Paraburkholderia bryophila: one gene and its partners. The protein of the gene in region 1 interacts with the protein of each later gene in a pairwise test. Links are inferred from orthologs where the notes say so. Each region holds a gene or a part of one and is shown on either strand. Other genes may lie near its edges.

Region 1 (3,138 bases):
CTCGCCTGCCTTAGATGGCGAGGCGCTTGCGGCCCTTCGCGCGACGTGCGTTGATGACCTTGCGGCCACCTGCGGTCTTCATGCGAACGCGGAAGCCGTGGGTGCGCTTGCGACGGGTAACGGAAGGTTGGTAAGTACGTTTCATGTTGCTCTCACTTGATCGACTGATCGAAAAATAACCGCACGATCATCGCTGAAGCGGCAATGGCCGGAGGTTTACAGAATTGGTTTTCGCGGAACCCGCTATTTAAACCGGTTTTCTGTTGGCCGTCAATAGTTTAGCGCTCGCGGCCCTGCGACGGCGCTGGCTCGGGCCGATGATCCGTCCCTGTGGATAACTCCCTTCCGGGTAGCATTTGGCGTTAGAATCTCGCCTTACTTCCCAAAAATCCTGCACGCCGCTCCGGCTCGCTTGCCCCGCAAACCCTTGTGGCACAAGCGCCTGGAGCCATTGCGCCTGGCTGCTCAGGGCCTTGTTGCGCGCACGCAACAAGGGCAGCGGCGACCGCCGTGCACACCATAACGACAGCAACTCGATGAACGATTTCTGGCAACACTGTTCCGCATTGCTGGAGCGTGAGCTTACGCCCCAGCAGTACGTGACGTGGATCAAACCGTTGGCCCCGGTCGCCTTCGACGCCGCTGCGAATACGCTTAGCATCGCCGCGCCGAACCGCTTCAAGCTCGACTGGGTCAAGAGCCAGTTCTCCGGCCGCATCGCGGATATGGCCCGCGATTTCTGGCAAGCCCCGGTCGACGTGCAGTTTGTTCTGGACCCGAAAGCCGGCATGCGCGCGCCGCAAGCCACGTCGTCGCCGGGTTCGACTCGTCCTGTTTCGTCCTCATCCGCGCCGATGGGCGGTCATTCCGGCGGAGGCGCCGCAGTGGACGCGGCCGTCGGCGCCGTGCAAGCGGCGCATGCCACACGCGCCGGCGGCGTGAATGCCGCTGCGCAGCAACATGCGAACGCGCGCGCTGCATCGGCCGCCGCCGAAGACGCCGCCGACCTCGATCTGCCCAGTCTCGACGCGAACGAAGCCGCGGCCGCCCGTCGCACGTGGCGTCCGGGCCAGAGCGCGAGCTCGAACGGCAACGGCGAAAACGATTCGATGTACGAGCGCTCGAAGCTCAACCCGGTGCTGACCTTCGATAACTTCGTGACCGGTAAGGCCAACCAGTTGGCGCGCGCCGCGGCGATTCAGGTCGCGGATAACCCCGGCATCTCGTACAACCCGCTGTTCCTGTATGGCGGCGTCGGGCTCGGCAAGACCCACCTGATCCACGCGATCGGCAACCAGCTTCTGATGGACAAGGCCGGCGCGCGGATTCGCTACATCCACGCGGAACAGTATGTGTCCGACGTGGTGAAGGCTTACCAGCGCAAGGCGTTCGACGATTTCAAGCGCTACTACCACTCGCTCGACCTGCTGCTGATCGACGATATTCAGTTCTTCTCGGGCAAGTCGCGTACACAAGAGGAATTCTTCTACGCATTCGAGGCGCTGGTCGCGAACAAGGCGCAGGTGATCATCACCAGCGACACGTATCCGAAGGAAATTTCGGGGATCGACGACCGTCTGATCTCGCGCTTCGACTCCGGCCTGACGGTGGCGATCGAGCCGCCCGAGCTGGAAATGCGCGTCGCGATTCTGATGCGCAAGGCGCAGTCGGAGTTCGTGAGCCTGAGCGAGGACGTCGCGTTCTTCGTCGCGAAACACTTGCGCTCGAACGTGCGTGAGCTGGAAGGCGCGCTGCGCAAGATCCTCGCGTATTCGAAGTTCCACGGTCGCGAAATTACGATCGAACTGACCAAAGAAGCGCTGAAAGACCTGTTGACGGTGCAGAACCGCCAGATCTCGGTGGAAAACATCCAGAAGACGGTTGCGGACTTCTACAGTATCAAGGTCGCGGACATGTATTCGAAGAAGCGTCCGGCGAATATCGCGCGACCGCGGCAGATTGCGATGTATCTCGCGAAGGAACTGACGCAGAAGAGTTTGCCGGAAATCGGCGAGCTGTTCGGCGGACGTGACCACACCACGGTGCTGCACGCGGTGCGCAAGATCGCAGCCGAACGCGGCACTGACGCGCAACTGAACCACGAATTGCACGTGCTGGAGCAGACGCTGAAGGGCTAAGCAAGTCGACTGGGAAAAACGACCTGTTTATTTCCAAACTCGCCCCCATTTTAGTGAGGCGGTTCCGTTTTCAGGCACAATACAGGTTTAACCGCCCGGCGGCCGCGGGCGGATTTCACGCTGTGGCAGGCGCTGCGTGGCGCCGGCGGGGGGCCACGGCTGTGAGCTGGATCGCTTGCCTGGCAAGGCGCGCAGGCCGTTATATCAACGAAGGAACTCTATGCAACTGGTCAAGACCGAACGCGATAACCTCCTCAGGCCGCTGCAAACTGTGAGCGGCATCGTCGAACGCCGCCATACGTTGCCGATCCTCGCCAATTTGCTGATTACCAAGAACGGCCCTGACGTGTCGTTCCTGTCCACCGACCTCGAGTTGCAGATCACCACGCGTGCCGATTTCGGCGTGGGCGGCGATTCGGTGGCGACCACGGTGGCAGCAAGAAAGCTCCTCGACATTCTGCGCGCCATGCCCGACGGGCAGGTCACGCTCACGCTGAACGACAAGCGTCTGACCGTGCAATCCGGCAAGAGCCGCTTTGCGCTGCAAACGCTCGCCGCAGACGAATTCCCGACGGTCGCGCAAGCTAAAGACTACGGTGCGAACCTCGTGGTTCCCCAGAAGACGTTCCGCCAGTTGCTCGGCATGGTCCATTTTTCGATGGCCCAGCAGGACATTCGCTACTACCTGAACGGCATGCTGCTGGTGGTGGACGGCGATCAGCTGATGGCGGTCGCGACCGACGGTCACCGTCTGGCGTTCTCGTCGATGAAGATCGAAGGCACGTTCGCGCGTCAGGAAGTGATTATTCCGCGCAAGACGATTCTGGAATTGCAGCGTCTGCTGGAAGACATCGACGACACGCTGAAGATCGACATCGCGCAAACGCAGGTGAAGTTCACGTTCGGCCAGGTCGAACTGGTGTCGAAACTGGTGGAAGGCAAATTCCCCGACTTCCAGCGCGTGATTCCGAAGTCGCATAAGAATCAATTTTTGATCGGC
Region 2 (8,059 bases), 180 kb from region 1 along the record:
CCGTGGGTGTCTGAAAGAACTCCTGTAGCGTGAGGTTCTGGATCGGTAGGATCGTCGTGATCGCGGGCTGAATCAGTTGCACGCCCGTGCCTTTACGCGAGTAGCTGGTCGCGACGCCGCTCCATGACGAGCACATCAATCCGGCCAACGTCTTATCCAGTTGACTCAATAACGCGCGACCTTCATCCGAGTACACGAAGATTGCCCTATTGAGTTCCACTTGGTCGATAACAGCGGAGTACGTAAAATTCTCAAGGCGACGAGGCGGGGAGGGAGGAGCCTTGGGACGATTGCGTTCGAGATCAATCAGCCGGTTAGCAAGTGCGTCATCCCGGGGAAGTCCCTTGGCGGCCCGCTTGCTGATCCCGCGCTCAGTGCCGGAGTAGTCAGCTTGCCATGCCGTCATACGGCCTTTGTGTTCTTGCCACGCGGAGAGCGTCGAAGCATCGTGCGCAGCTACCGCGCTGGCGCGATGTTCGATGAACGGCCGGCTCGCCGGCGTTTTGCCGGCGCTCGACGGAGCGCATACCGTAACGTATGTGCTGGAATCGAGGAGCGTACCGTCCGGCGTCTTGACAACCGCGCATGGTCCAGCGGCCTGAGAAACATAACCGTCCATGTAGCCAGCCGCCGGGATTTCAAAGGCTGCTGTACGTGCCCATGCTTTAATGATGGCTCGTTCCGTTGACGACAGCGCGTGCAGGGGGAAAGGATTGCCTTGCATCACGCAGCCTCCGACTGTGCGGCGAAGACGTGCGGCCACTTCAAGCGGCGATTCGCGAGCTTCAGTGGCCGGATGCCGAAATAGCTACCGGTCTGCGCATACCGTTTGCGGACCGATTGCGCTTTCACGCCATTCAGCTCGGCGAATTGGTCGGTATCATCGGTGAAGCGGCTGACCGCATCGAGGTCGAGGCAGTCCGTTGGACGGATCGATGAAAGGCCTTGCGGCGTCGAAAATGCGGGATTGTTCAGCTGGACCATGTTGGACTCCAATGGGAGCCACGCAAAAGGTCGTGTTTAGGCGCCGCCCGCGTGCCGATTTCCGCAGTCAACGCCGAAACACTTCGCCATGCGTGGCGTCGTAGATCGGCATTGACATGATCGACTGGGGTGCTAGTGGGGCCGCAAGGTGGGGAGGTGGGGTATTTTGCCCACGACTCACAGGTGAAGTTACCTTTTGAAATTGCCTTTGTTGACGACTGTAATCAGTCCATCTCTACTTGCCGATATCCATGCCTCGTCAAACGGATCATCCCCCGCGCCGAATCGATCTAGGTGGTTAGCTTTACACCATAAACGGATTTTGTTCTTGTGCCCTTCTGGCTGGCCCACCGAGATTTTTCTTGGATCAATTCCCAGCGCTTTCGCACCCGCTTGTATGGCTTCGATCTGCTTCCTACGTCGCTCGCCGTATTTGATCAGTTTGGAGGGATCATCCGGACCTACTGAAACTTGCATGCCGAGCCCTTTCTCGCCAGTCATTTCACTGGCATTGACCGACTGCTCGAACTGCACCCTCAAGCTCGGCATGTCATCGCTGTTCACACGTAGCATTTCAGCTCTAGCAATGCCGCCATCTGTTGTCAAAGGGAACGCCGGAACCCAAGCAATCCGAGTGGCCAAGGATTCGATCCGTTCAGCCAGCCTCGCGACCTGTCCTTCCGGCCACCTGATTTTCAATTCGGCAAGATGCCGCTTTACCCGGTCCGGGCAAATATAGCCCTCGGGTCTCGCTGACTGCTCTACCTTGACCTTCTTGACGTCAGCGGGATGCAGGATTTCGTATTCGCCATATTGCAGCCTGTCCTGAAATATTGGCGCAACGCCATCCACGCGCCCCAACAAGCTGGCGTGCGGAACGCCACGCTCAGTCACCGGCCACACATACAGCCCTTCATGCAACACCGGCACATAAAGCTTCAGCTTTCCGGTTACCCCTTTCTCTAGCAAATCATCCGGCTCACGCCCCAGCTGTTCAGCGGCATCTACTACGGTTAGATAGGCGCGCTTGGCCGGCGCATCTGTCTGCCTCAAGAATGCCAAGGCCTCTTGTTGCCGTACCTTCGCTTGCTCTTCTTTCGCGGCCAATGCTTGGGACTTTACCTTTTCCCATCCCGCTCGGCCCACTCTCAGATCTAGCTCCATTTGAGGGGCCGGCTCTGACTGGCGATTGTTTTTGCCTTCATCCATAACGACATCATCCAGCGGGAGCAGAACGGCAAGGCGGTGGAAGCTTGACGTGGATCTGCGAGGTCTAAATCTGGTTACATACCGGTTACATCAACCAGAAAAATGAAAAAGGGTTACAGGAAAATTACCTGTAACCCTTTGAATTCTTTGGTGGAGGAGAGGAGGATCGAACTCCCGACCTTCGCATTGCGAACGCGACGCTCTCCCAGCTGAGCTACCCCCCCAACGTGCGAACAATTCTAGCACAGGCATTTTCCATTTTGCCTAGCCCCAAACCCCGGTAAACCATCACTTCGACGGCGCGCCTTTCAGCACCCAATCAACCACCGTCCGAATATCCGCGTCGCTCATCGACTGATGCGCAGGCATCGGAATCATGCCCCACACGCCGGTCCCACCGTTCTTCACCTTACTCGCCAACTTAGCCGGCGCCTGCGCATCACCCTTGTACTTCGCCGCGATTTGCTGGAACGACGGACCAACCAGTTTGCGGTCCACCGCATGACATCCCATGCAAGCATTCGAATTAGCAATACTCTGCCCACCCGGCGCATCCGCAGCATGCGCGCTCGACACAAACAGCCCCACCACCGCCCCAACCAACACCGACCCAACAACAATCACACCGCGCTTCATGGCGTAGTCGCTTTCGGATTACCCGGATGCACCGCGTTCGAATTGCTGACCGGCGCCGGCGCCTGCTGATCAAGCGGCCGCGAGCTCACCGACGAATCCGGAACCGCGCCGACCGTCGGCGCACTCACGTCCGGCTGCGACGCGCCCGTCGCCGGCGCAGTCGCTGCTGCCGCAGCCGCCGCTGCAGCTTCCTGCGGCTGAATGTACTGGAACAGCTTCACGACCTGCACCACGCCCGGCACACGACTCGCGACATCCGCGCCGCGATTGCCTTCGTCCATCGTGACGAGCCCCATCAGGTACACCGAGCCACGCTCGGCCACCACCTTGAAGTTGTTCGCCGAAATATTCTTCTCGGCGATCAGCGCGGTCTTCACGCGCGTCTCCAGATAGGTATCGTTGGTGCGCGACGAGAACGAACTGGCCGGCATGATCGCCAGTTCGTTGACGATCGTGTTGACGTTGTTCAGACCACGCACAATCGTCTCGGCGCGCTGCTTCGACACGTCGCCCGCGACTTCGCCGGTCAGCAACACGCGACGATTGAACACCGCGACGTTGACGTGCGCGTTGTCCGGCAGATTCTGGCTGATCTGCGAGAGCGCCTTCACCTGCAACTCGCGATCTTCGGTCTGCGCGCCGAGCGTGCGCCGGTCGGTCGCCACCAGCGCGCCGCCGCCCGCAGCTCCCGCAACGGCGAGAAAGCAACCCTGCAACGTCGCGGACAGCCCCGCCGCGAACCCAACCACCAGCACGGTTCTCACCAGTGTCTTCTTGACGCGGAATACGCTCATCAACTAGCTCTCCTTCGGAATCAATCTCAGTCTTCGCCCAGCAACATGGCATCGATGCCGTCGCACAGACAATGGATGGTCAGCAAATGCACTTCCTGAATACGCGCGGTGCGATCCGACGGCACGCAGACGTGGATGTCGGTATCGCTCAAACCGTCCTGCACGCGGCCGCCGCCCTTGCCGGTCAGCGCGACCACGATCATTTCGCGCTCGTGCGCGGCGTCGATCGCGGCCAGCACGTTGGCGGAATTGCCGGACGTGGTGATAGCCAGCAGCACATCCCCCGGCTGGCCGAGCGCCCAGACCTGCTTCGAGAAAATCTGCTCGAACGAATAGTCGTTGGCGATAGCGGTCAGCACGGACGTATCCGTGCTCAGCGCGATCGCCGGCAAGCCCGGCCGTTCACGTTCGAAGCGGCCGATCAGCTCGGCGGCGAAGTGTTGCGCGTCGGCAGCCGAGCCGCCGTTGCCGCACGCCAGAATGCGGTTGCCGTTGGCAAGCGCGCCGAACATCGTGTCGATCGCTGCAGCGATTGGCATCGACAGGGTTTCGAGGGCTTCGAGTTTGACTGCCGCGCTGTCGCGGAAGTGTTGTTGAATGCGTTCGACTGACATCGAGTCTCTATCTTCTACCGCGAATGGGCCGCACTGCGCGGCCGTGTTGTGAGGTCGTATTGCGAGTTGAGCTGCGCCGGTGAAGCTGGCCGGTAACGTGGTGCGGTAGCGTCAATGCATCGCAAAGTACCCTGCATTTCGCGTATCCGCGTCGCCCCGTGGCCCGGACGCGAGCGCAAGTTTATCGTACTCACGCGGGTTCTCCGCGCGCGCCATCAGACTTCGTCGGCGCGAAACGCGTCACGCAACCAGACGAGCCGGCCGGCTTCGAACGCAACCACGTCAAAACGGCACGCGGGTTGATCGTGCGAACAGCGGCCGCGAGTGACCAGATAATGCTGCGCCGCGCGCACGATGCGCTGTCGCTTGCGCCAGTCGATGCTCGCCGCCGCGCCGCCATAGTGACCGTGCGCCCGCGCGCGGACTTCGACGAACACCAGCGCACCGTCACGGTCGCGCATCACCAGATCGATCTCGCCGCCGCGGCACGACACGTTACGCGCGACGAACCGCAAACGCTGCCGCTGCAAAAACTCCTGCGCGCGCAATTCGAAAACCGCGCCGACGAGTTTGGACCCGGCCGGTCTTGAAAAGTTGTGCGGGGTGGTGGGCGGTGGTGCACGCCGCGCCGTAGCCACCGAACTACTCACCGCCTCGCGCCCAAGCCCCATCTCGCCGCGCTCACCATCCTTAGCCCCCAGAACGCCCGGCGCTGCGTGGCACAATGGCGGCCTCTTTCCGTCTGTTTGCGTCTTCTGTCTCATGACTCCTCTCTCCGAACTCGCGCAAGGGCAGCAGTACCCCGCTGCCGCGCTGTATGTGGTGGCCACGCCGATCGGCAACGTCGCCGACGTCACGCTGCGCGCGCTGCATGTGCTCGGACTGGTGGACCGCATCGCAGCCGAAGACACCCGCAACACCGGCCAACTGCTCGCGCGCTACGGCATCTCGAAGCCGCTCGTCGCGGTGCATCAGCACAACGAGCGGGCCGCGGCGCAGCGCCTGATCGAACATCTGCAAGCGGGCGAGCGCGTCGCGTATGTCTCCGACGCGGGCACGCCCGGCATCTCGGACCCCGGCGCGAAACTGGTCGATGCCGTGCGGGAAGCCGGCTTCCCCGTGATTCCGCTGCCCGGCGCAAGCGCCCTCGCCACGGCGTTGAGCGCGGCCGGCGACTGGGTCGCGACGTTCTCGTTCCTCGGCTTCCTGCCGCCCAAGCCGAAGGCCCGCGCCACCGCGTTGCAAGAACTCGCGCGCCATCCTCACGCGATGGTGTTCTACGAAGCTCCGCACCGGATCGTCGAGACGGTGCAGGCGCTGGCCGACGCGTTCGGCGGCGAACGCAAACTGCTGATCGCGCGAGAGCTGACAAAGTTACACGAAGCGCTGCACCAAGGCACCCTGGCCGAAGGGCCAACGTGGCTCGCCGGCGATCCGAACCGCCAGCGCGGCGAATTCGTGCTGGTGGTGGAAGGCGCTCAGCCGGAAGCCACCGGCGAACACGATCACGACGCGTTGCTAGGCATCCTGCTGGAAGAGTTGACGGTGAGCAGCGCGGCGAAGGTGGCGGCGTCGATCACCGGGGTGTCGCGCAACGCGCTGTACACGCGTGCGTTGGCATTGAAGAAAGACGACGAAGCCGAAGACGACCCCGAAGAAGAATAAGCAGTCGGACAAAAAAAAGGGCCTCGCGGCCCTTTCCTTTTTTGACAGAGATGGCATGAACTGCCACCGCCGCCATGCTACGAGTGCGCCCATCACGCACCCACCCGTAGCCTCACCATCGATTTCCGATCACTTATCGCTGTTCGAACCCGAGTTCGACGCCAGCGTTTCGTTCATCTCGGCGCGTGCTTCCTGCTGCGTCAGACCTTCGATCTTGACGCGCGCCGTGCCGGCATGACGCATATCGAGGACGCTCGCAGCGGCCATCGACAGATCGATCACACGGCCGCGAGCATACGGACCACGGTCGTTGATCCGCACGACGACCGAGCGCGACGTGGCCGGGTTGGTCACGCGCACATACGAGCCGAGCGGCAACGTGCGATGCGCGGCGGTCAGCGCATGCATATCGTAGCGTTCGCCGTTGGCGGTGCGACGGCCGTGGAAGCCGCGGCCGTACCACGACGCGCGACCGGTTTGATGAAAGTCCGAAATGTCCGAACCATCGTCCGTTAGCGGCTTGGCGTCGGCCAGCGACGAGCCCGCAGCGCTTGCGCCGGAGGCCGGCGCGCTACCGAAAGCTTGCGGTCCGAAGGTCCCTGCCTGCGCCGCTTTGGTGCTCAGCGGCGAATCATTGGCGGACGTGTTCGCGGTGCCCGGAGGCGTGGCGCAACCGGCCAGCACAAAAAAGGCAAAAAGAGTCCCCAGACCACGGGATAACCGAGTTTTCATAAGACGTGCAATCACAATGTCGAGCCGCATCACGCGAAATTGAGCGTGTTGCCTGCGACTCCGGCGGCAATGGACGACAACGCGCCGCGCCACATAAGCGCAGAACGTCAAAGCCCGGATGCGGCCCAATCGGCCGCTACCGCACGGTTAATTTTCACGTCTGGCGCAACCTGTCCCCGGCAGCCTGACCAGACCCCACATGCCGCCATCGAACGTGGCAAACACGCTCTTGCGCGCGGAACTCAGCGCACAGGAACGGCGGCGTAGGCCCCACCCAGCGTCACGGCAGTTAAGTCCGTAGCAGGCGCGTGGCACCTGGCTGGGCAAGACGTGTGCATCGAAAGCTCGATACTTGATGGCTGTCCAGCAGTGCGACAGCCCAAACTTGAGTGGCGATCCGCGTGCCCATTTTTGATGGGGACGCATCGCCTTGTGGCATGCCCAGTTCCCTAGGCATGGGGTGCATTATACCCAAAAGAAATTTTTGAGATGCCAAGCGACTGAAAACCTTGATGAATTTTCACGCTTGCTGCAAAAATGAGCGGACCAAAGCCCGTCGGGGCGGGCCTTCCGGGCCCTCGGCGGAGCTAGCTCGCAGGCCGGTACAATCAACCTTTTCCTCGCGGCGCCGTCATCCATGAAAGTCACCTTGATCCCCGTCACGCCGTTCCAGCAGAACAGCTCGCTGCTCGTTTGCGAGGCAACCGGACGCGCGGCCGTCGTCGATCCGGGCGGCGATCTCGATGTCATCCAGGGCGAAATCGCGCGTCAGAACGTGACGGTCGAAAAAGTGTTCCTGACGCACGGCCACATCGATCACTGCGCCGGCGCGAAGACGCTGGCCACGCACTACGGCGTGCCGATCGAAGGCCCGCATCCCGACGAAAGTTTCTGGCTCGACAAGCTGCCGGACCAAAGCACGCGTTTCGGCTTTCCCGCGGCCGAGGCGTTCGAGCCGGACCGCTGGCTGCAGAACGGCGAGACCGTGCAGTTCGGCGACGAAACCCTCGAGGTCTATCACTGCCCAGGGCACACGCCCGGTCACGTGGTGTTCTTCAGCCGCGCGCACCGGCTCGCGCTGGTCGGCGACGTGCTGTTCGCCGGTTCGATCGGCCGCACGGATTTTCCGCGCGGCAATCACGCGGATCTGGTGCGCTCGATCCGCGAAAAACTCTGGCCGCTCGGCGACGACGTCACCTTCGTGCCGGGCCACGGACCCACGTCGACGTTCGGCGCCGAGCGCCGCAGTAATCCCTACGTCGCCGACGGAGTCGAGGCATGAGCAGCGAAATCTATGTGAGCACCGACGTCGAAGCCGACGGCCCGATTCCCGGCCCGCATTCGATGCTGAGTTTCGCCTCGGCCGCCTATACCGAAGACAAGCAGTTGATCGCCACCTTCTCGGCGAATCTCCATTTGCTCGAC
Region 3 (8,219 bases), on another replicon or contig:
GCCGGCGTGTGCAACGACATCACGCAAGGCAACAACGGGAGTTACGAGGCGTCGGTGGGCTGGGACGCCTGCACGGGACTCGGCAGTCCCAATGGTCAGAAGGTAGCCGCCGCACTATAGTCTGGTTGGCAGATACGGCCAACCAGACGTGAACGTACCCATGGAGCGATCATGACGAACACCGAGTCAGCTTCCGTTAGTCCGCAGTCGTCGCACAATGCGCATGCTTCGGCCGCAGCCGGGGCCGCTGGCGCAGCGCACAAGGGCGGCGATCAGCCGTTCTTCGATCCGGTTGCCTACGGCAATGGGCCGGACGATTCCATTACCAACACCGCCGAGACCGCCGCGGTCACTCATCACTCGATCTCGATCGGCGGGCACAAGATCGATTACACGGCGACCGCGGGTCACCTCGTCATCGTCGACCCGAGCAGTTCGCTGCCCGAGGCCAGTCTGTTCTACGTGGCCTTCACGCAAGATAACCAGAAGGAAGAAACCCGCCCGGTCACGTTCTTCTATAACGGCGGTCCGGGGTCGTCTTCGGTGTTCGTGCTGCTGGGCTCGTTCGCGCCGCGCCGCATCAAGACCGCGATGCCGAGCTTCACGCCGCCCGCGCCGTACGCAATGGAAGACAACCCGGACAGCCTGCTCGACAAGAGCGACCTCGTCTTCATCAATCCGGTCGGCACCGGCTACTCGGCGGCCATTGCACCGAAGACCAATCGCGCCTTCTGGGGCGTCGACCAGGACGCGGATTCGCTCAAGCAGTTCATCAAGCGTTTTCTGACCAAGAACAACCGCTGGAATTCGCCGAAGTACCTGTACGGCGAGTCGTACGGCACGGCACGCAGTTGCGTGCTGGCCTACCGACTGCACGAAGACGGCGTCGATCTGAACGGCATTACGCTGCAATCGTCGATTCTCGATTACACGCAGTCCGGCAATCCGGTCGGCGCGCTGCCCACCGCGGCGGCGGACGCGTGGTATCACAAGAAACTCGGCATCGCGCCACGGCCCACGGATCTCGGCACGTTTGCCGAAGAGGTGGCGCAATTCGCGCGCACCGACTATCTGGCCGCGCTACGCAAATTTCCGACCACCGATTCCGCGACGGTCGAGAAACTGAGCGAATACACCGGCATCGACAAAGCGACCCTGCTTGCGTGGAGCCTGGATATCGCGTCGTACGACAGCCGTGGCAATTCGCTGTTCCTGACCAGCTTGCTGAAGTCGCAAGGGCTCGCGCTCGGCGAGTATGACGGCCGCGTGACGGCGATCGAAACGGGGATTGCCGGCAAGATCGACCCGAACTCCGGCGGCAACGATCCGACCATGACGGCGGTCACCGGCGTTTATACGACGATGTGGAACGTGTATCTGAACGAGCAGTTGAAGTACACGTCGAATTCGTCGTTCACCGATCTGAACGATCAGGCGTTCCAGTATTGGGATTTCAGCCACATCGATCCGACCGGCGCGCAGAAGGGCAAAGACGCGAAGGGCAACGTCATTCTCTACACCGCCGGCGATCTCGCCGCCGTGATGGCGCTCAATCCCGATCTCAAGGTGCTGTCGGCGAACGGCTTCTACGATTTCGTCACGCCGTTCTATCAGACCGTGCTCGATCTGCAGCAAATGCCGTTGCTCAGCGCGCAGGTCCGGCAGAACCTGTCGGCGCGCTTCTATCCGTCCGGGCATATGGTGTATCTCGACGGCGCATCGCGCACCGCGCTGAAGGCGGATCTCGCGAAGATGTACGACACGACGGCGTCGAACACGCAGGCGCTCACGCGGATTCGCGCCTTGCAGGCTCGCGTGGCGAAGTAAGCGGTGGGGTGACGCGAAATGACATGAGCGAACGGACCCTCACGCTTGTCCACGGACAAGCGTGAGGCACGGAGTGTTACGTAAGCATTTTGAATGTGTTCTAATTGGTCCGCGAATTGAACTATTGCGTGCCGCTGCCGGCGCGCCGACCGATGAACGCAGGCATTGCAAACGGGCGTCGCTCTTACCATTCCAGCGACCCGACCCGCGGTACTTACGAAGAGGCAGTTACGCCGGTGCTAACGCACCGTTGCGGCTTGGCGCGTTCGCGCGGCAGGGCGCGCGTGGTGTTGCTGCTCGGCTTCACCGTGGCACTCGCGGTGCGTATGGGCGAGGCCCGCGCGCAAGAGGCCGGCATGCTCGACGAACGCGTCACGCAGCAATCCGTCGGCGAGACGATTTGCCGGACCGGTTACGCGGACACCGTGGCGCCGCCGTTCGGCGAACTGATGGCGCACAAGAATCGCTTGCTCGCCGAACGCGGCATCGAGTCCGATAAGGGCGCGGCGTTCGCTATCGACCGGCGCGTGCCTGTCGTGTTGGGCGGTTCGCCGAACGCGACCGCCAATCTCGATCTTCTGCCGTGGGCAGGCCAGCAGGGCGAGCGCCGCAAGGCGCGCGCGGCGGTCATGCTCAAGCATTGCGTGTGCGAGGGCAAATTGAGCCTCGCCGAGGCGCAGGCTGCGATCGTCGGCAATTGGTCGGTGGTTTATTCGGGTTTCAGTCAAACGTCTTGCGACATCAGCCGACTCGACGTCGCGACCGGCGAAAGCGCTGAGCGCGGCGCCGGGCACGACAGTCCGCCGTGAGACCGTGCGCCTTCGCGCGCGGCATCGGTTTCGTTCATCCACGCGTATTGAATCGCGCCGCTTCGTTAGTCGAGGGCGGCGCGCTGGCCCACATTTTTTTCCGGAGAGTCACCATGAACCATTCACGTCTTGCCGCCGCGGCGCTTGCTTTCGGCTGTCTGTTCGGCAGCGCCGTCGCATTCGCCGCCGAGCCCGTGCTGTGCGGTAAAGCCGACGCGTTGCGGATTCGCGGCGACGTGCCCGCCGCCATCAGCTTCGACGTGTACAAGCAACTGCGACCGTTGAGCGCGCAACGGGTCGCGCTGTTCCAGGAAGCCGGCGAGGTCAAGCATCTGCCCGACGGTCTCGCGGTGTGCGAAGTTGCGGACGACGGCGTCGACGATCCGACGGCGGTGCTGGTTCAGCAGCCGCACGGCAAGAATGCGTGGTGGGTGAGCGCCGCCAACGTGCAAGCAGCGGACTGATCGGATCCCCGCGATCAGCCCGCGCGTTGCGCACGTCCCCCGGCAGGATGCTGCGGCACTGCATATCGAGGCCCGGTTTTTGCAACCGACGTGTGACGTTGGTCGCATGACCGGGCTTGAATCGTTAAATGAACCGCTGTTTTGCTATTTTTGACCGACCTTATTCAGGTACAGTGCATTCAGGCAGGTCTTTAAAAGTTCATCTTTGACGACACTGTGTCGCATCGCTTTTGTGGTCGATTCTGACTATGCTGAAAATAGGACGAATTTCGCTGGGGAGATTTAAATGATTGCCTTCTATTTGTCATTGGCTGCATTGGGTGCCGCCGGCGCCGCGTTGATCCGCGAACTCGCGGCCGCGCAGGCGAAGCAACGCGCAGCGCTGCGCCCCGTGCGCGTGCAAAGCGCGGATCGTGATTCCGGTCGCGGCGCGCGCCGAGGATAGGCCGCATGAACCTGATCGTGCGCAACATTGCGGAATCCTGTAGCGCCGAAGAGGTGCGGGAATTCCTCAAACGCGAGCTCGGGCATTACGCGAAGCATATCGAAGTGGTCGACGCCGGCAAGCCCAGCGCGTACGCCACGGTCGAACTGAATGCGGAAGTGCCGTATGTGGGCGACGTGATCGCGCGCGAGATTCACGGCAAGCAGTTGCACGGTCAGACACTCGAGGCGAGCGCCGATCTGTTCGGCGATGAACCGCCGGCCGCTCACTGAGCTGCTTCACGTAGTTGACGCAGTTTTGTCGACGTCGCGCGCGTAGCGTCGTAGCGGTTTTTCCTTGGCCTGGTTTGCGGCCGGTGGTGAGACGGGCGCGTGCATGTTCTCCCGCTCTCCGCGCCGTGCACTCCGCCGCCTACCGTCTGTCGTCCACCGTCCTTCGTTCGCTAACTTCCCTGTTTCATTCCCCGCTTGCCGGCGCCGGCCAGTCGAACGGCGTGTACGGCAACGCCCGCTTGTGACGGGTGGCCTCGTAGAAACGCAAGATGACGCGACGTGCCGCATCGCTTACGGGCTTGCCTTCCAGAAAGTCGTCAATGTCGTCGTACGGGATGCCGTAGGCGTCTTCGTCAGGCCGTTGCGGACGCAACATTTCGAGGTCGGCGGTCGGCACTTTGTGCGCTAAGGTCTCGGGTGCGCCCAGCGCTTTGGCCACCGCGCGCACGCGACGCTTGTTCAGGCCGGCAAGCGGCAGCACGTCGGCGCCGCCATCGCCGAACTTGGTGAAGAAGCCCATGAGCGATTCGGCCGCGTGATCCGTGCCGATCACCACGCCCGCGCGTGCGCTGGCCACCGCGTATTGGGCGATCATGCGCTGCCGCGCCTTGATATTGCCGTGCACGAAATCCTGTTGCGAATCGTCCGCGAACGGCACGCCGCTGTGATGCAGCGCGGTCAGCATGGCGTCGGCGGCGGGCTTGATGTCGATAGCGAGATTTTCATCCGCGCGGATAAAGCGCAACGCTTGCTGGGCATCGGCCTCGTCTTTCTGCTCGCCGTAGGGCAGGCGGACCGCGACGAAGCGCGCGTCGTAATGGTCGGCGCGCAGCCGTTCGACCGCGAGTTGCGCAAGCCGTCCCGCCGTGGTCGAGTCGACGCCGCCGCTGATACCGAGTACGTAGGTCTTCAGGCCGCTGCCGCGCAGATAGTTCGCCAGAAAAGCGACCCGGCGCTCGATCTCCCGCACGGCGTCGAACTCGGTGCCCATGTGCATTTCCGCGGCGATGCCGGCTTGACGTGCGACTGGATCCTGTTGCGTCATGATGCTTTGCTGCTCCCTCGCGCGATTGCGCAATGTTGAAGCTTTGGCGCTTGCGCGCCGGAGAAAGTGGCTGGCGGGTCGGCTCGCGAGACAGGATCGACAGATCGCAATGCGCTAAGTAACATTCTCGTTCCGAGCGCCGCATGAGCCGGCGAGCTGTCAATAATAATCAGGTTTGCTCAAACACGCGATGAACTACTCCAATCGGCCTGGCCAGCCTGTTTCCGATCGCTTGACCTCTGTATCGATGGAGCGTCGGCACGAAGTAATAGAAGTGATGGGTATGCCGGTTTTCTTTTCCGTTTCGCGCGCGAGTTGCGCGGGTCGTTCTTTCCGTCGTTTGACACGCGCGTTGGGGGCTGGGTTGTGTGCGCTGTCGTGTAGCGTGGCGTTGGCGGCTTCTGCGGGGGCTTCCGCGGAGGTGTCTGTCGCGCCATCTAAGTCGGATGGGCCTTCTGCATCGGCGCCGGCGTCGGCATCCACCGTCGCCACACCCGACGCAGCCGGCGTGGTCGACCCGCATCGCGCATTATTGCTGCGTGACATGTTCACGAAAGACGTCACGCGCCGGTTAAAAGTACCGGCCACGGAACAGCGCGCCTACGCCGAGCGTCTGCAAACGACGCTCGCCGAACACGCACTGGGCAATCTATCGGGCCAATACGTCGTGATGGTCGATCGCAGCGCCAACGTGCAGGCGTTGTTCATCTACTTTCGCGCCGCGCCGGCCGACACCTGGCAGATGATCGGTGCGTCGCCGGTTTCCACCGGCCGGCCGGGCGAGTACGACCACTTCATCACGCCGCTCGGCGTGTTCGAACATACGCCCGCCAATATGGATTTCCGTTCCGAGGGCACGCAGAACGAAAACCATATCCGCGGCTACGGCAAACGCGACATGCGGATCTTCGACCTGGGCTGGGCGCAAGGCGAACGAGGCTGGGGCAAAGGCGGCATCTCGCAGATGCGCTTCCAGATGCACGCCACCGACCCCGATCGCCTCGAGCAGGTGCTCGGCATTCGCCACTCGAAGGGCTGCGTGCGGATTCCCGCGTCGTTGAATACCTTTCTCGATCACTACGGCATTCTGGACGCCGGCTATGTCGCGTTGGTCGAATCGGGCAAATCGCTGTGGGTGTTGAAGAGCGATCGCGAGGTCACGCCGTGGGCGGGCCGCTATATCGTCGTGGTGGACTCCGAGCGCAAGAGTCGCCCGGCGTGGTCGCCGCTGCCGGGCGGCAAGGCGCGCGCGAAGGTGCCGGCCGCGGCGGACACGGCGGATTGATTCGTTGCGCCTTTGCCGGCCACGATCACCCTCGCTGCCGCCACACTCACGAGCGCGCCAGCAACACCCCCACCAACGCCACGCCGAACCCTGCAATCTGCACCGGCAGCAACGTCTCGCCGAAGCCGATATACCCTTCGAGCGCGGCGAGCGGCGGGGCGAGAAACATCAGCGCGGTGGCGCGTGCCGCGTCGCCGCGCCGGACCATCCACACCAGCAACGTGACGCCGATACCGGACAGCATGACGATCCCCCACGCCAACGACGCCCACACCGTACTCGAAGCGATCCAGCGATGCTCGCCGAGGACGAGCGCCAGCAGACCCGCGACGAGCGCCGCGCCGAAATTCTGCACCGCGCTTGCGCTGCGGATATCGGCCTTGGCCAGCGACGTCTTCTGAAACAACGTACCCGCTGTAATCGCGCCGACCGCGACGACTGAAATCAGCACGACCAGCCAGGATGGCGCGTTGCCATGCGACGCGGGCACAGCGGCGGATGCCAGCTTCGGTTCGAGCACCAGCGCGACGCCGGCCAGGCCGAGCGCCATGCCGGCCCAGCCACGCCGCGACAGGCGCTCGCCGAACAGCGGCGCCGCGACGGCGGCGGTGGCGAGCGGTTGCAGCGCGCCGAGCAAGGCCATCACGCCGGCGCTGAGTCCTTGCGCCACGGCCCAATAGCCGGCGCCGAGATAAACGCCTTGCAGCAACGCGCCCGCCAGCAGGTGCTTGCCGAGGTCACGCCCGCTCGGCCATGCGGCGCGAGCGCCGAGCGCGACGAGTGCGAAGATCGTCGCCGTGCCGCCGAAGCGCGCGAGCAGAAAGAGATTGGGATCGGCGTAGGGCGTGATCGCGCGGGCGACCACGAAACCGGTCGACCACAACACGACGAACAGCGCGGCGATTGACGAAGCGAGCATCGGAAGAGGTGGTGTGGAAAAACCGCCATCTTGTCGAGGTACACGAAGCGTGTCTTGTTCGAAGCTGCAATCGGTGTGGGTGTACAGGTGAGCATAGGCATAGGCGCCCGCGCCCGCGTCGCGTAGGCATCGGCGTCTGCGTCTGTGTTGCACAGGCGTCCACGCCTTGCAGCCCGTCCACCTCACCACATCAACAAAACCGTCCCCGCCCCCAGCACCCCGCCGCAAACCGCGCACGCCCACAGCAAAACCCGCGTGCGCCGGTATTCACGACCGATATCCGCCATCAGTTCAGCACTCTGCCGCGGCGTACGCGCGCGATCATGCTCATGCTGGAGATAACGCACCGCCAGTTGCGGCACGCGCGGCAGCATATGCGCGAGATGCGGCAACTCACGCGACAGACGCTTGATCCAGCCGCGATGATCGAGATCGCGCCGCGCGATACCCGTCAGCACGCCCCGCGTGATATTCCACGTATCGACGCCCGGATGCAGCGCGCGCGCCAGCATTTCCGCCTGCTGGAACGAGCGTTGCGCACTGGCGAGCCGCCCCGGCACGGCGCCTTCGAACGGCTGCACCGCATGCAGCAGATGATGAAACAGCGACCCCGCCGACCGGTCTTCCGGCGCGGCCGCGAAATGCGCTTCGGCGCGCGTGCGCAATTCGGCTTCGAGCATTTCCGCCCGCGTGTCGTGCGGCACGTGCCCGGCATCGCGATGAATCTCGGCAAGGCGACCGTAATCCTGGTCGAACAGCGCGCTTGCGCCATGCACGAAGAACTCGCGCTCGCCGGTCGACAGACTCGACATGATCGAAAATTCCGCCAGCACGAGACGCCCCAGCGTGTCCGACTCGATGCTCACGCGCACGCGCCGGGAGTCGAGCGTGGCGTGGAAAAAGCCGTGCTCGAACGCCTGCTCGGTCACCACCTCGACGATATGCGCGGCGAGCGGTGCCAGCTTGACGCGATGCGCGTGCAGCCCCGGCAGATCGCTCGCCGGCAGGGTGCTGATGCGCTGCATGGTCAGCGTGTGGTTCGTGCACAGGTCCCAGATCACGTCCGGCACGACGATCCGTTTGTCGCCGTCGAAATGATGGCCGGTCTGGCTCAGATTGGCGGCCTCGGCGCGCAGATCGAAGCGGCGCTGGA

The links.
Region 2: the proteins of dnaA (region 1) and GGD40_RS11725 interact in binary tests that used the Escherichia coli proteins (3 or more experiments, as listed by UniProt). The link is inferred for Paraburkholderia bryophila from one-to-one orthologs.
Region 3: the proteins of dnaA (region 1) and nadE interact in binary tests that used the Escherichia coli proteins (3 or more experiments, as listed by UniProt). The link is inferred for Paraburkholderia bryophila from one-to-one orthologs.

The regions. Positions count from the first base shown.
Region 1 is NZ_JACCAS010000001.1:2,815,231-2,818,368, reverse strand. The notes cover bases 1-2,837. They hold dnaA (chromosomal replication initiator protein DnaA), read left to right. Parts: upstream 1-536; coding sequence 537-2,138; downstream 2,139-2,837. Other genes in these bases: dnaN (DNA polymerase III subunit beta), read left to right, coding at 2,359-2,837; rpmH (50S ribosomal protein L34), read right to left, coding at 11-145. Outside these bases: more of dnaN, read left to right, coding at 2,838-3,138. UniProt on the Escherichia coli protein: Plays an essential in the initiation and regulation of chromosomal replication. Binds in an ATP-dependent fashion to the origin of replication (oriC) to initiate formation of the DNA replication initiation complex once per cell cycle.
Region 2 is NZ_JACCAS010000001.1:2,636,596-2,644,654, forward strand. What follows is about bases 2,444-5,229. They hold GGD40_RS11725 (phosphoheptose isomerase), read right to left. Parts: upstream 4,238-5,229; coding sequence 3,650-4,237; downstream 2,444-3,649. Other genes in these bases: GGD40_RS11715 (c-type cytochrome), read right to left, coding at 2,482-2,829; GGD40_RS11720 (BON domain-containing protein), read right to left, coding at 2,826-3,623; GGD40_RS11730 (YraN family protein), read right to left, coding at 4,453-5,001; rsmI (16S rRNA (cytidine(1402)-2'-O)-methyltransferase), read left to right, coding at 5,000-5,229. Outside these bases: GGD40_RS11695 (DUF3987 domain-containing protein), read right to left, coding at 1-724; GGD40_RS36900 (hypothetical protein), read right to left, coding at 724-984; GGD40_RS11705 (hypothetical protein), read right to left, coding at 1,174-2,193; more of rsmI, read left to right, coding at 5,230-5,902; GGD40_RS11740 (septal ring lytic transglycosylase RlpA family protein), read right to left, coding at 6,032-6,634; GGD40_RS11745 (MBL fold metallo-hydrolase), read left to right, coding at 7,272-7,916; GGD40_RS11750 (exonuclease), read left to right, coding at 7,913-8,059. UniProt on the Escherichia coli protein: Required for the timely initiation of chromosomal replication via direct interactions with the DnaA initiator protein.
Region 3 is NZ_JACCAS010000002.1:2,907,812-2,916,030, forward strand. The notes cover bases 2,933-5,878. They hold nadE (ammonia-dependent NAD(+) synthetase), read right to left. Parts: upstream 4,863-5,878; coding sequence 4,002-4,862; downstream 2,933-4,001. Other genes in these bases: GGD40_RS33950 (hypothetical protein), read left to right, coding at 2,933-3,100; GGD40_RS33955 (hypothetical protein), read left to right, coding at 3,387-3,545; GGD40_RS33960 (RNA-binding protein), read left to right, coding at 3,551-3,817; GGD40_RS33970 (L,D-transpeptidase), read left to right, coding at 5,146-5,878. Outside these bases: GGD40_RS33935 (S53 family peptidase), read left to right, coding at 1-120; GGD40_RS33940 (S10 family peptidase), read left to right, coding at 172-1,827; GGD40_RS33945 (hypothetical protein), read left to right, coding at 1,980-2,636; more of GGD40_RS33950, read left to right, coding at 2,750-2,932; more of GGD40_RS33970, read left to right, coding at 5,879-6,147; GGD40_RS33975 (DMT family transporter), read right to left, coding at 6,194-7,066; GGD40_RS33980 (ABC1 kinase family protein), read right to left, coding at 7,249-8,219. UniProt on the Escherichia coli protein: Catalyzes the ATP-dependent amidation of deamido-NAD to form NAD. Uses ammonia as a nitrogen source.